DNA from 4 places in the Pseudomonas sp. Arb-4-2C genome. Region 1 is predicted to be linked to each of the others. Evidence: predicted binding sites of a transcription regulator. Region 1 holds the regulator's gene; each other region holds the start of a gene.
The links. The regulator FliA, encoded in region 1, starts transcription of late flagellar genes. The targets are predictions, from matches to a motif close to CTAAAGTTTNNNNNNNNNNNGCCGNTAA.

Region 1 (2,973 bases):
GCTCGAAAGCCTGGCCGGTCGTGGCATCCGTTCAAAAAATTATCTGGTCCTGGCAACCACCAGCCAGAAACAGGTTCTAACCGCCGCTTATCACAGTTACAAGCGTTGCGGGCTTGCCGGGTGCATCCTGACTAAACTGGATGAGACAGCAAGCCTGGGCGAAGTGTTGAGCCTGGCAATCAGTCATGAACTGCCGGTCGCGTACCTGACCGATGGCCCACGGATTCCGGATGATCTGCATCTGCCGCGCCGCCATCAACTGGTCAGCCGCGCCGTCAGCGTGCAAATGCAGGAAGAACCCAGCGAAGAAGCCATGGCTGACATGTTCGCTGATATCTACCACAGCCCGACCAAGCAGGTTGGCTGAGGTAATGAACCGTTTTTGTACCTACATCGATGGTCTGCCATGCATTGTTCCGGTTGAGAACGCGCAGCCAGTAATGTGGCCTCCGTCTATGCAAGACAAGGTAAAGAAATAACATGGGCAGCATGCATCCCGTACAGGTGATCGCGGTGACCGGCGGCAAAGGTGGCGTCGGCAAGACTAACGTGTCAGTGAACTTGTCTCTGGCGTTGGCAGAGCTTGGCCGTCGGGTCATGCTGCTGGACGCCGACCTGGGGCTGGCGAACGTCGACGTTCTGCTGGGACTGACCCCCAAACGTACCCTGGCCGACGTGATCGAAGGTCGCTGCGAGCTGCGCGACGTGCTGTTGCAAGGTCCCGGCGGGATCCGCATCGTGCCGGCCGCCTCCGGCACCCAGAGCATGGTTCACCTGAGTCCGGCGCAACATGCCGGTCTGATTCAGGCCTTCAGCGACATCGGCGACAACCTCGATGTGCTGGTGATCGACACCGCTGCAGGCATTGGTGACTCGGTAGTCAGCTTTGTCCGCGCAGCCCAGGAAGTGTTGCTGGTGGTCTGCGACGAGCCGACTTCGATCACCGATGCCTACGCGTTGATCAAACTGCTCAATCGCGACTACGGCATGAACCGCTTCCGCGTCCTCGCCAACATGGCGCAGAGCCCGCAGGAAGGGCGCAACCTGTTCGCCAAGTTGACCAAGGTCACGGATCGCTTCCTCGATGTCGCCTTACAATACGTCGGCGCGGTGCCGTACGACGAAAGCGTGCGCAAGGCAGTGCAGAAGCAGCGAGCGGTCTATGAAGCCTTTCCGCGTTCCAAGTGCGCGCTGGCGTTCAAGGCGATCGCGCAGAAGGTCGATACCTGGCCGCTGCCTGCCAACCCGCGCGGTCACCTTGAGTTTTTCGTCGAGCGCCTCGTGCAGCAAACGGCAGGGCCTGTGTTATGACCGCCAGCGGTATGAATTACTACAAGAAGTCGGCACGTGACGCGCAGTACGAGTTGATCGAGCGTTACGCGCCACTGGTCAAGCGCATTGCCTATCACCTGCTGGCGCGCTTGCCGGCGAGTGTGCAGGTCGAAGATCTGATTCAGGCCGGGATGATCGGCCTGCTCGAAGTCTCGACCAAATATGACGCCAGCAAGGGCGCCAGTTTCGAAACGTACGCGGGCATTCGAATCCGCGGTGCGATGCTCGATGAAGTGCGCAAAGGTGATTGGGCGCCACGCTCGGTTCACCGCAACACCCGTATGGTCAGTGACGCAATTCGGGCAATTGAAGCTAAAACCGGCCGTGATGCTAAAGATCACGAGGTTGCGGCCGAACTCCAATTGAGTCTCGACGATTACTACGGGATTTTGAATGACACGCTGGGCAGCCGGCTGTTCAGTTTCGACGACCTGTTGCAGGACGGCGAACACGAAGGGCTGCACGAGGATGGCGCCAGTTCTCATCTTGAGCCGTCACGCGATCTGGAAGATGAACGCTTCCAGGCCGCGCTGGCGGACGCGATTGCCAATTTGCCGGAGCGTGAGCGACTGGTGTTGGCGCTGTACTACGACGAAGAGCTGAACCTCAAGGAGATCGGTGAAGTCCTTGGCGTCAGTGAATCGCGGGTCAGCCAGTTACACAGCCAGTGCGCGGCCCGCTTGCGGGGGCGTTTGGGGGAGTGGCGAGCGCGCTGAAGGCAGTGTGGGGACACTGCGAACGAGGCTGGTGCGGTGATGAACGGCACCGGTCTTGCTCTGTTGTGCTCCAGACAGTCATCGAGTGCTTTGCCGGATTGATTGAAATGGCGCGTCCAGGTGCTGGGCGCGTTTAAGACTGCTTGGAGGTCGAATTGGACAAGAACATGAAAATCCTCATCGTTGATGACTTCTCAACGATGCGGCGGATCATCAAGAACCTGCTGCGTGATCTGGGGTTCACCAACACCGTCGAGGCCGACGATGGCACGACTGCCATTCCGGTGCTCAACAGCGGAAGCATCGACTTTCTGGTAACGGACTGGAACATGCCGGGCATGACCGGTATCGACCTGCTGCGCCACGTGCGTGCCGATGAAAAACTCAAGCACCTGCCCGTGCTGATGGTGACTGCAGAAGCCAAGCGCGAGCAGATCATCGAGGCCGCTCAGGCCGGTGTGAACGGCTACGTGGTCAAACCTTTCACGGCTCAGGCGCTGAAAGAAAAAATCGAGAAGATTTTCGAACGCATCGGCTGATGAACGCGCGGGGGAGCTATGGAGCATAACGAATCTTCACAGGGCGATTTCGAATCGACCCTGAAAAAACACGCGGTCGAACTGGTCGAGAGCCTTGAAAAAGGCAGGTTCGGCGACGCTGTGCAACTGATCCATGAGCTCAATCAGACCCGTGACCGCGGCCTGTATCAGGAAGTGGGCAAGCTCACACGCGAACTGCACAGTGCGATCGTCAACTTCCAGATCGATCCGCACATGCCGCAGGCCGAGGAAGTGTCGCAAATCACCGACGCCACCGAACGCCTGGGCTATGTGGTCAAGCTGACCGAAGCCGCGGCCAACCGCACCATGGATCTGGTGGAAAGCGCCACCCCGGTCGTCAATGGTCTGGCTGAGGAAGCCCAGGC
Region 2 (2,973 bases), 1.1 Mb from region 1:
CTGTGCGGACTGTCCCAGGCCTGTTGCGCCGACAGCGCCAGGCCGTTGGCCAGCAGCACGGTGTTGGCTGGCTGATTGAGCCAGCGACGCAGGGTCGGATCGTCATCGAGGCGGTTCTGCTGGCGCAGCGGGTGTTCGCTGTCGCGGGCGATGCGCAGCACTTTGACCAGTTCGCGTTGTTCGCTGAGCAGCAGCTTATAGCCTTGCTGCACCCAGATCGGCAGGTGCCAGACTTGCACCAGCGCCTCGGCGATTCTCAGCAGGCGCACGCCAAACAGTTGCTTCTCGACCACCGGGGCCGACTCGCCCTTGTGGATGACCCGCAGCTCCCACTCTTCGAGCAACTGTGGAAACGTCAGCGCCAGCGGCCATAACGGCGAGAGAAACAACAGGCTGCCCCAATGGATGTCCTGCCACAGCCGCGCCAGGCGACTGGCGAAAAAACCGTTGGCCTGTTGCGTGGCGTGCTGGCTGATCATTTGCAGTTGGCGCAAGGCCTGGGGAATCTGCATCTGCGGTTCGACGGGCAGGCGCGCGAGCAATTCCTCGGTACGCGCCAGGCCCAGGCGGTTGATCGCCACCTCGAGATTTTCCGCCGGTGCGGCCATGGTGCCGTGGGTGTGACGATTGGCCTCACGAATGATGCTCAAGGCCAGTGCCGGACTGTCCTGCATCAGGTCGGCGATGTCGCGCAGCGAGCTGCGGTTATCGCGAATCGCCCGGCAAACCTTGTCGTGAGCTTCTTGCGGAACCGGCAGGCGCACGCTATCGAGCAGCTTTACCCAGCCTTCGAGTGTGGTCGGTTTTGCGTGTGGGACGTTCGTTTCATTAGCCATGTCTGGACGAGATCTTCACTGACTGTAGACGCGCCCGGCATGGGCTAAATTGGCTTTTCGCCTGAACTGGCTATAGTCTGGCGCAGTTTTGCCGATAAGTAGAAGAAGAGATTTTTTAACTTCCGAATATGACCTTGAACCCGACTCAGTAAGTACTTTCTACCTATGGCTAAAATTATCGGCATCATCGTCGTATTCGCGAGCGTGCTCGGCGGATACGTGCTCTCCCACGGCAAAATTGCCGCCCTGATCCAGCCCTTCGAGGTGATGATCATCGGTGGTGCGGCCCTCGGTGCATTCCTGCAGGCCAACCCCGGTTACATGACGATGCACGTGCTCAAGAAATCCCTGAGCATGTTCAGTTCGCGTTTCAGCCACACCTTCTATCTCGAAGTGCTGGGCCTGATCTACGAGATCCTCAACAAGAGCCGCCGCGAAGGCATGATGGCCATCGAAGGCGACATCGAAGACGCCGCCGCGAGCCCGATCTTCGCCAAGTACCCGGCCGTGCTCAAAGACGAGCGCATGACCGCGTTCATCTGCGATTACCTGCGCATCATGTCCTCCGGCAACATGGCTCCGCATGAGCTGGAAGGCCTGTTCGACATGGAACTCTACAGCCTCAAGGAAGACCTCGAGCATCCATCCCACGCGGTGAACGGCATTGCCGACGCCATGCCGGGTTTCGGTATCGTCGCGGCGGTACTGGGTATCGTGGTGACCATGGCGTCGTTGGGTGAGGGCGATCAGAAATCCATCGGTCTGCACGTCGGTGCGGCACTGGTCGGTACCTTCTTCGGTATTCTCGCGGCGTACGGTTTCTTCGGCCCGTTGGCGCATTCCCTGGCCCACGATGCCAAGGAAGAACTGAACGTCTACGAGGCGATCAAGGCTTCCCTGGTGGCGTCGGCTTCCGGCATGCCGCCATCGCTGGCAGTCGAGTTCGGGCGCAAGGTGCTGTACCCGGCCCACCGTCCAAGCTTTGCCGAGCTGGAACAAGCCGTTCGCGGTCGCTAAGCCATGGAAAATAATCAGCCGATTATCATCAAGCGCGTCAAGCGCATAGCCGGCGGGCATCACGGCGGAGCGTGGAAAATCGCCTTCGCCGACTTCGCCACGGCGATGATGGCGTTCTTCCTGGTGTTGTGGCTGCTGTCCACCGCAACGCCGGAACAGAAGATCGCCATCGCCGGTTACTTCAAGGATCCGGTCGGCTTCTCTGAAAGCGGCACGCCGTACATCATCGACCTGGGCGGTACACCGACCCTGGCGCCGGAAAACACCCTCAACCCTGAGGTGAAGTCGCAGCCGCAACCGGACAAGGTCACGGTCGACACTGAGCAGGTCGAAGGCATGGCCGAACAGGTCGAGAAGGAACGCCTGGAACTGTTGCTGCAGGAACTGCAGAACAAGGTCAACGAGAACCCGCAACTGCAGAAGTTCAAGGATCAGATCCTGTTCGAGATCACCCCGAACGGCTTGCGCATCCAGATCATGGACGCCGAGAACCGGCCGATGTTCGACTCGGGCTCTGCACGTCTGAAACCGTACTTCGAAGACATCCTGCTGGCCATGGCCGACACCATCAAAGCGGTGCCGAACAAGATCAGCATCAGCGGCCACACCGACGCCAAACCGTACACCGGCACCGGCGATTTCGGTAACTGGGAGCTCTCGGCCAACCGCGCCAACGCCGCACGGCGTGCACTGGTGGCGGGCAGCTATCCGGACGGGCAAGTGGCGCGGGTGGTCGGTTATGCCTCGTCGGCGCTGTTCGACAAGGAAAACCCGTTCAACCCGGTCAACCGTCGGATCGACATCGTGGTGCTGACCAAGAAGGCGCAAGCGGCCATCGAAGGCTCACAAGGTGCCGACCCGGCCAAGCCTGCTATCGAAGGAGAAAACGGCGCTGCTCCGGCGACGCCCGTTGATCCGAATGCGCTGCCGGCGGACCAGCAACCAGTGCCGGCACATGAGTTGCGTGAACGACTCAACCTGTTCGACGACGCCGCGCCGAAACCGGCCGAGCCGGGGGTTGCGGCGCCCGCGCCCGCTGCTCCGCCAGCCGCTGCACCGGCCCCTGCGCCGAAACAGTGACCGACAAAAAAGCCGACAGTGATGTCGGCTTTTTTGTGCC
Region 3 (2,973 bases), 2.0 Mb from region 1:
AGACCTCTCCGCGTACCAGTAACCGGCACGCCGCATCAGCGGAAACGATCAACCTCGGAGCGCAGATCGGCGGCCAGCTTCTCCAGTTCCTTGGCGGTGACCGCCAGATTGGAAACCACTTCGCGCTGCTCACTGTTGGCCAGTGCGATGCTCTGCAAATTACTGCTGAGCAACGTCGCCGTGCTGCTCTGCTCCTGCGTCGCCGTGGTGATCGCCGCAAACTGCTGCCCTGCCGAACGGCTCTGCTCATCGATCCGCGCCAGCGCCGAGGCCACGTTGGCATTGCGCGACAGGCCTTCCTGCATCAGCAGATTGCCCTGCTCCATGGTGCTGATGGCGTTGCCGGTTTCCTGCTGGATGCTGTGGATCATCCCGGAGATTTCGTCGGTCGCCTGACGGGTACGCGACGCCAGGTTGCGCACCTCGTCAGCCACCACGGCAAAACCACGGCCCTGCTCACCGGCGCGGGCCGCTTCAATGGCCGCATTGAGGGCCAGCAGGTTGGTCTGTTCGGCAATCGAGGTGATCACACTGACGATGCCGCCGATTTCCTGGGAACGCTGACCGAGGGTGTTGATCACGCTAGCGGTGGTGTTCAGCGCGCCAGCAATTTGCTCCAGTGAGGACGAAGCTTCTTCCATCGAGGTGCGCCCGATCTGGGTCTGCTGGGCATTTTCCTGCGCCAGACGCTGGGTGTTGCCCATGTTGTCGGCGATGTTCAGCGAGGTGGCGCTGAACTCTTCCACCGCACCGGCCATGCTGGTGATCTCGCCCGACTGCTGCTCCATGCCCTCGTACGCGCCACCGGACAATCCGGACAGCGCCTGGGCACGGCTGTTGACCTCTTCCGAGGAGCGGCGAATATGCTCGACCATGGTCGACAGCGCCTGGCTCATCTGGTTGAACGCGCGGGACAACTGGCCGATTTCGTCGTTGCTCGACACATTCAGGCGCACGCTCAGGTCGCCGGCGCCCAAGGCTTCGGCCTGACGTACCAGATCGCCCAGCGGTTGCAGCTTGCTGCGCAGCAGCCACATCGCCGCGCCCACCGCGATCAGCATCGCCAGCAGACTGCCGATGGCCAGTTGCGTGCCGACACTCCAGGTCACGGCGCGAATCTCGGATTTCGGCATGCTCGCCACCACCGACCACGGCCCGCCGTCGAACGGTACGGCGATGCTGTAGAAGTCTTCGGCGGTGTCGCTCCAGAACTCGCCTTTACCCGGTTTCCTGGCCAGACCTTTGATCACCGGCACTGCCTGATCCAGTGCCTGCACACCCGCTGGCGCAACCAGCCATTTGTTTTGCTCATCCAACAGCGCCAGCGAGCCGCTCTGACCGATGCGGAAACGCTTGAGGTTGTCGAACTGGGCGTTCTGCGCATCGGTGTAGTCGAAACCGACGAACAACACCGCAATCACCTTGCCGCTGCCGTCGCGCACCGGGGTGTATTGGGTCATGTAGGAACGATCGAACAGCAAGGCGCGACCGACATAGCCCTGTCCCGCCATCAACTTCGCATAGGCCGGGTGCGCATGGTCGAGCAAGGTGCCAATGGCGCGCGTGCCATCCTGTTTGGTCAGCGAGGTGCTGACCCGCACGAAGTCTTCGCCGCTGCGCACAAACAGCGTGGCGACACCGGCGGTCATTTGCTTGAACTCGTCGACTTCCTTGAAGTTGTTGTTCAGCACTTCGCTGCCCAGATGCAGGCCCGGCGTCTGGGTACCGGCAACCGTCACCGGCTCATCCGCGTGAATGCTCAGGCCCGCGCTGAAGCGTTTCTCGAACAATCCGCTCAGGCGCTGCGTACTTTCGCGCAGCGTGCCGTGGAAGGTACTCAACTGATCGGCCAGCAGCCGCGCCTCACTGGCGAGGTGTTCTTCACGGGTGGCGAGGTTGGCGGTATCCAGCGAACGCAGGGCGAACACCGTACTGCCACTGATGACGATCGCAAGGATCACAGCGAGCGCGAGGCCCAGCTGCGAGGCGATCCGGGCGCGAGGTTGAGACATGGACAGCTCCTGGCCGAGCCACCGGATCCTCCCTGATCGCAGCATCTGCTCGGAAATTTTCTAATATGGGGGGTGAAATCGTGGAAACCGGCACGACGGTCCCACCTGCTCATTTTCGGCGGTAAAAGCGAATACTTGAGTAAACAGCGGGGTTATGGCGCAAGGCCGGCATTGTGGCGGCTCGAACGTTTCAGCTCAAGCGCTCGACCACCGGCAGCGCCATCGCGCGCACTTCGCCTTGCAGGAAGTCGCTGAGGCGGCGCAAACGCTCACCTCCCGGCCGGGTCTTCGGCCACACCAGGTAATAATTCAGCCCGCTGGCGACGGCGGTCGGCCACGGCAGGCTCAAGCGCCCTTGCGCCACATCCTCGGCAACCATCAGCAGATCGCCCATCGACACACCGTAACCGCGCGCCGCCGCGATCATCCCCAGTTCAAGGGTATCGAACACCTGCCCGCCCTTGAGCGAGACCTGATCGGACAGCCCCATGTGCTCCAGCCAACTGCGCCAGTCACGCCGATCCGGGGTCGGGTGCAGCAACTCGGTGGCAGCCAGGCGCGCGACATCCCAGGGTTGATCGTTCAGCAGGTTCGGTGCACCGACCGGAATCAGCTCTTCGGGAAACAGCAGGCTGGCCTCCCAGTCCGGCGGGAAATGCCCGTCACTGAGCAGCACCGCGCAGTCGAAAGGCTCGTTGTTGAAGTCGACCGAGTCCACGTCCATCCAGGCACTGGTCAGTTGCACCTCGTTGCCCGGTTGCAGATGACGGAAGCGGCTGAGCCGCGCCAGCAGCCAGCGCATGGTCAGGGTCGACGGTGCTTTCATGCGCAGGATGTCGTCTTCGGCGCGCAAGGTGTTGCAGGCGCGCTCAAGCGCAGCAAAGCCGTCGCGAATCCCCGGCAACAGCATCCGGGCGGACTCGGTGAGTTGCAGGTTGCGCCCGCTGCGGTGAAACAGCTT
Region 4 (2,973 bases), 1.3 Mb from region 1:
GCCGCATAACCACACCGCGATCATCGAAATGGCCGAAGCCAGTGGCTTGCAACTGGTGCCGCCGGGGCAGCGTGATGCGTGCATCAGCAGCACGTTCGGCACCGGTGAACTGATTCGCGCCGCGCTTGATGCCGGCGCGCAACGGGTGATTTTGGCGATTGGTGGCAGCGCGACCAACGATGGCGGCGCAGGGGCCATGCAGGCGCTCGGGGTCAAGTTGCTCGATGCGCAAGGTCAGGCTCTGGTGCCGGGCGGTCTTGCGTTGGCGCAACTGGCGCGTCTGGACCTGAGCGCACTTGACCCACGTCTGGCCCAGGTACGCTTCGACATCGCCGCCGACGTCAACAACCCGCTGTGCGGCCCGCACGGTGCCTCGGCAATTTTCGGCCCGCAAAAAGGCGCGTCACCGACCCAGGTGCAGCAACTGGATCAGGCACTGGGGCACTTCGCCGAACTTTGTGCGCAAGCGCTGGGCAAGGACGTTCGCGATGAACCGGGAAGCGGTGCTGCGGGTGGATTGGGCTTTGCCGCCAAGGCATTTCTCGGCGCGCAATTCCAGGCCGGGGTTGAAGTGGTGGCGGAACTGGTGGGCCTGGCCGACGCCGTCAACGGTGCCGATCTGCTGATCACCGGCGAAGGCCGCTTCGACGCGCAGACCTTGCGCGGCAAGACCCCGTTCGGTGTGGCGCGGGTCGCCAAACAGCACGGTGTGCCGGTGATCGTCATTGCGGGCACGCTGGGCGAGGGTTATCAGGAACTCTACGAGCACGGCATCGATGCGGCATTCGCCGTGACCAGCGGCCCGATGACCCTGGAACAAGCCTGCGCCGAGGCGCCGCGCTTGTTGCGCGAACGGGCGACGGATATTGCCCGGGTCTGGCAGATGGCCAAACTCAATATCTGACGCACTGAAAACATTGTGGAGAGGGGATGAATCCCCTCACCACAGGGGGGCAAGCTGCAAAGGTGTTTCAGCTCTGAAACACCTTGAAAAATATTTCCGCTTTACACGAAACCTTCCTAAAGCCCGGCCGATACAGAGATCAGGCGCACACAGATTCCCTCGAACAGTGACGCCGGACTGAACCCGCCCAAGGGCCAGTGATGACGGCAAGGACGCTCGCAGTTACCTCTATCCGAGAGTCCAACCATGTCCTTGCGTAACCTGAATATCGCGCCCCGTGCCTTCCTCGGTTTTGCCTTTATCGCCTTGCTGGTGATCGTCCTTGGCGTGTTCGCCGTCAATCGCATGTCGACCATTCGCCAGGCCTCTGTCGATATGGAAACCAATCAACTGCCCAGCGTCGCGTACCTGGGCAAGGTCACGGAAAACGTTCTGCGCCTGCGCATTCTGTCGTTCCGCGTATTGGTCAACCGAGAGCCGGCGGCGTTGCAGGATGCCCAGACCCGCATCAACGAACTGGTGGACAAGGTGCGCAGCGCCCAGGCCGCTTATGCCGCGTTGCCGGCCGGAGGGGAGGAACTGGCGCAATACAAGGTCTTCGCCGCGACGCTCGACAACTACTTGCAAGCGCAAAACCAGATGATGGAGCTGTCGCGCCAGGACAAGGTCGAAGAGATGCGCACCCTGATCAATACACGGATCAAGGACGGCACCGATCAGATGGGCGAGCAGCTCAACAAACTGATCGCGATCAACGCTTCGGATGCGAAAGACGCCTCCGCTCAGGCCGGCGAACATTACGACAGCGCCATTACCGGTATCGTCATTGTTGCCGTTGTCGCGGCACTGGCTACCGTGCTGCTGGCCTTGCTGCTGACCCGCAGCATCGTCACCCCGTTGAACCGTGCAGTACTGGCGGCGCAAACCATCGCCGGTGGCAACCTGAGCAAAACCATCGAAGTCGATGGCAAGGACGAAGCCACGCAGTTGCTGCAGGCGCTGGCCACGATGCAAACCAACCTGCGTAAAACCATCGAGCAGATCGCGGGCTCCGCCACCCAGTTGGGCGCCGCCGCCGAAGAACTCAGCGCGGTCACCGAAGAAGCCTCGCGTGGCTTGCAACAGCAGAACGACGAGATCGAACAGGCTGCGACGGCCGTCAACGAAATGACCGCCGCCGTGGAAGAAGTGGCGCGGAACGCCGTATCGACCTCCGAGGCCTCGAACCAGTCGACCCACGCCGCCCGCGAAGGTCGCGATCAAGTGGTGAAGACAGTCGACGCGATCCAGATCATGACCCGCGACGTGCAGAACACCGCGCAGATGATCGAAGGCCTGGCCGCGCAGGGCCGCGACATCGGCAAGGTGCTCGACGTGATCCGCGCCATCGCCGAACAGACCAACCTGCTGGCCCTCAACGCCGCCATTGAAGCGGCACGTGCCGGTGAGGCCGGGCGTGGGTTTGCGGTGGTGGCGGACGAGGTGCGCGCCTTGGCCCATCGCACCGCGCAGTCGACCCAGGAAATCGAGAAAATGGTCGCCGGCATTCAGAACGGCACCGGTGAAGCGGTGTCGTCGATGCAGCAAAGCAACCAGCGCACTCAGACCACCCTGGAAATGGCCCGCGCCGCCGGTGTGGCGCTGGAGCAGATCACCCAGTCGATCCATCAGATCAACGAACGCAACCTGGTGATCGCCAGTGCCTCGGAAGAACAGGCGCAGGTGTCTCGCGAAGTCGACCGCAATCTGGTCAATATCCGCGATCTGGCCACGCAATCGGCTGCCGGGGCCAATCAGACCAGCGCTGCGACCCATGAGCTGTCGCGTCTGGCGGTGGATTTGAACGCCATGGTGGCGCGTTTTGTGATTTGAGATAGGGTGAAGGCTGGAGACCGCGCAATCAGGAGACGTACATGCGCTATTCAGCCTTGACCCAACGAATCGCCGGGGAGGGAGCAGCGGCCTGGCAGATTCATGACCGAGCGCTGGAGTTGCGCGCCGAGGGTGTCGATATCCTGCTGCTGAGCGTGGGTGATCCGGATTTCGATACGCCGCTGCCGATCATCCAC

Region 2: motA (flagellar motor stator protein MotA) is a predicted target of FliA. The motif match lies at 907-934, and genes of this name have one in related genera.
Region 3: AC0J41_RS25720 (methyl-accepting chemotaxis protein) is a predicted target of FliA. The motif match lies at 2,125-2,152, and genes of this name have one in related genera.
Region 4: AC0J41_RS12000 (methyl-accepting chemotaxis protein) is a predicted target of FliA. The motif match lies at 1,011-1,038, and genes of this name have one in related genera.

What each region holds. Positions count from the first base shown of each region.
Region 1 covers NZ_CM146899.1:1,333,210-1,336,182, forward strand. Annotated here, with positions in the region: gene flhF (flagellar biosynthesis protein FlhF) at 1-367, shown strand, start outside; gene fleN (flagellar synthesis regulator FleN) at 481-1,311, shown strand; gene fliA (RNA polymerase sigma factor FliA) at 1,308-2,048, shown strand; gene AC0J41_RS06060 (chemotaxis response regulator CheY) at 2,216-2,587, shown strand; gene AC0J41_RS06065 (protein phosphatase CheZ) at 2,606-2,973, shown strand, end outside.
Region 2 covers NZ_CM146899.1:196,403-199,375, forward strand. Annotated here, with positions in the region: gene AC0J41_RS00805 (HDOD domain-containing protein) at 1-836, opposite strand, end outside; gene motA (flagellar motor stator protein MotA) at 1,002-1,853, shown strand; gene motB (flagellar motor protein MotB) at 1,857-2,933, shown strand.
Region 3 covers NZ_CM146899.1:5,652,083-5,655,055, forward strand. Annotated here, with positions in the region: gene AC0J41_RS25715 (phosphocholine cytidylyltransferase family protein) at 1-22, shown strand, start outside; gene AC0J41_RS25720 (methyl-accepting chemotaxis protein) at 36-2,012, opposite strand; gene AC0J41_RS25725 (LysR substrate-binding domain-containing protein) at 2,203-2,973, opposite strand, start outside.
Region 4 covers NZ_CM146899.1:2,673,791-2,676,763, forward strand. Annotated here, with positions in the region: gene AC0J41_RS11995 (glycerate kinase) at 1-904, shown strand, start outside; gene AC0J41_RS12000 (methyl-accepting chemotaxis protein) at 1,151-2,776, shown strand; gene AC0J41_RS12005 (pyridoxal phosphate-dependent aminotransferase) at 2,818-2,973, shown strand, end outside.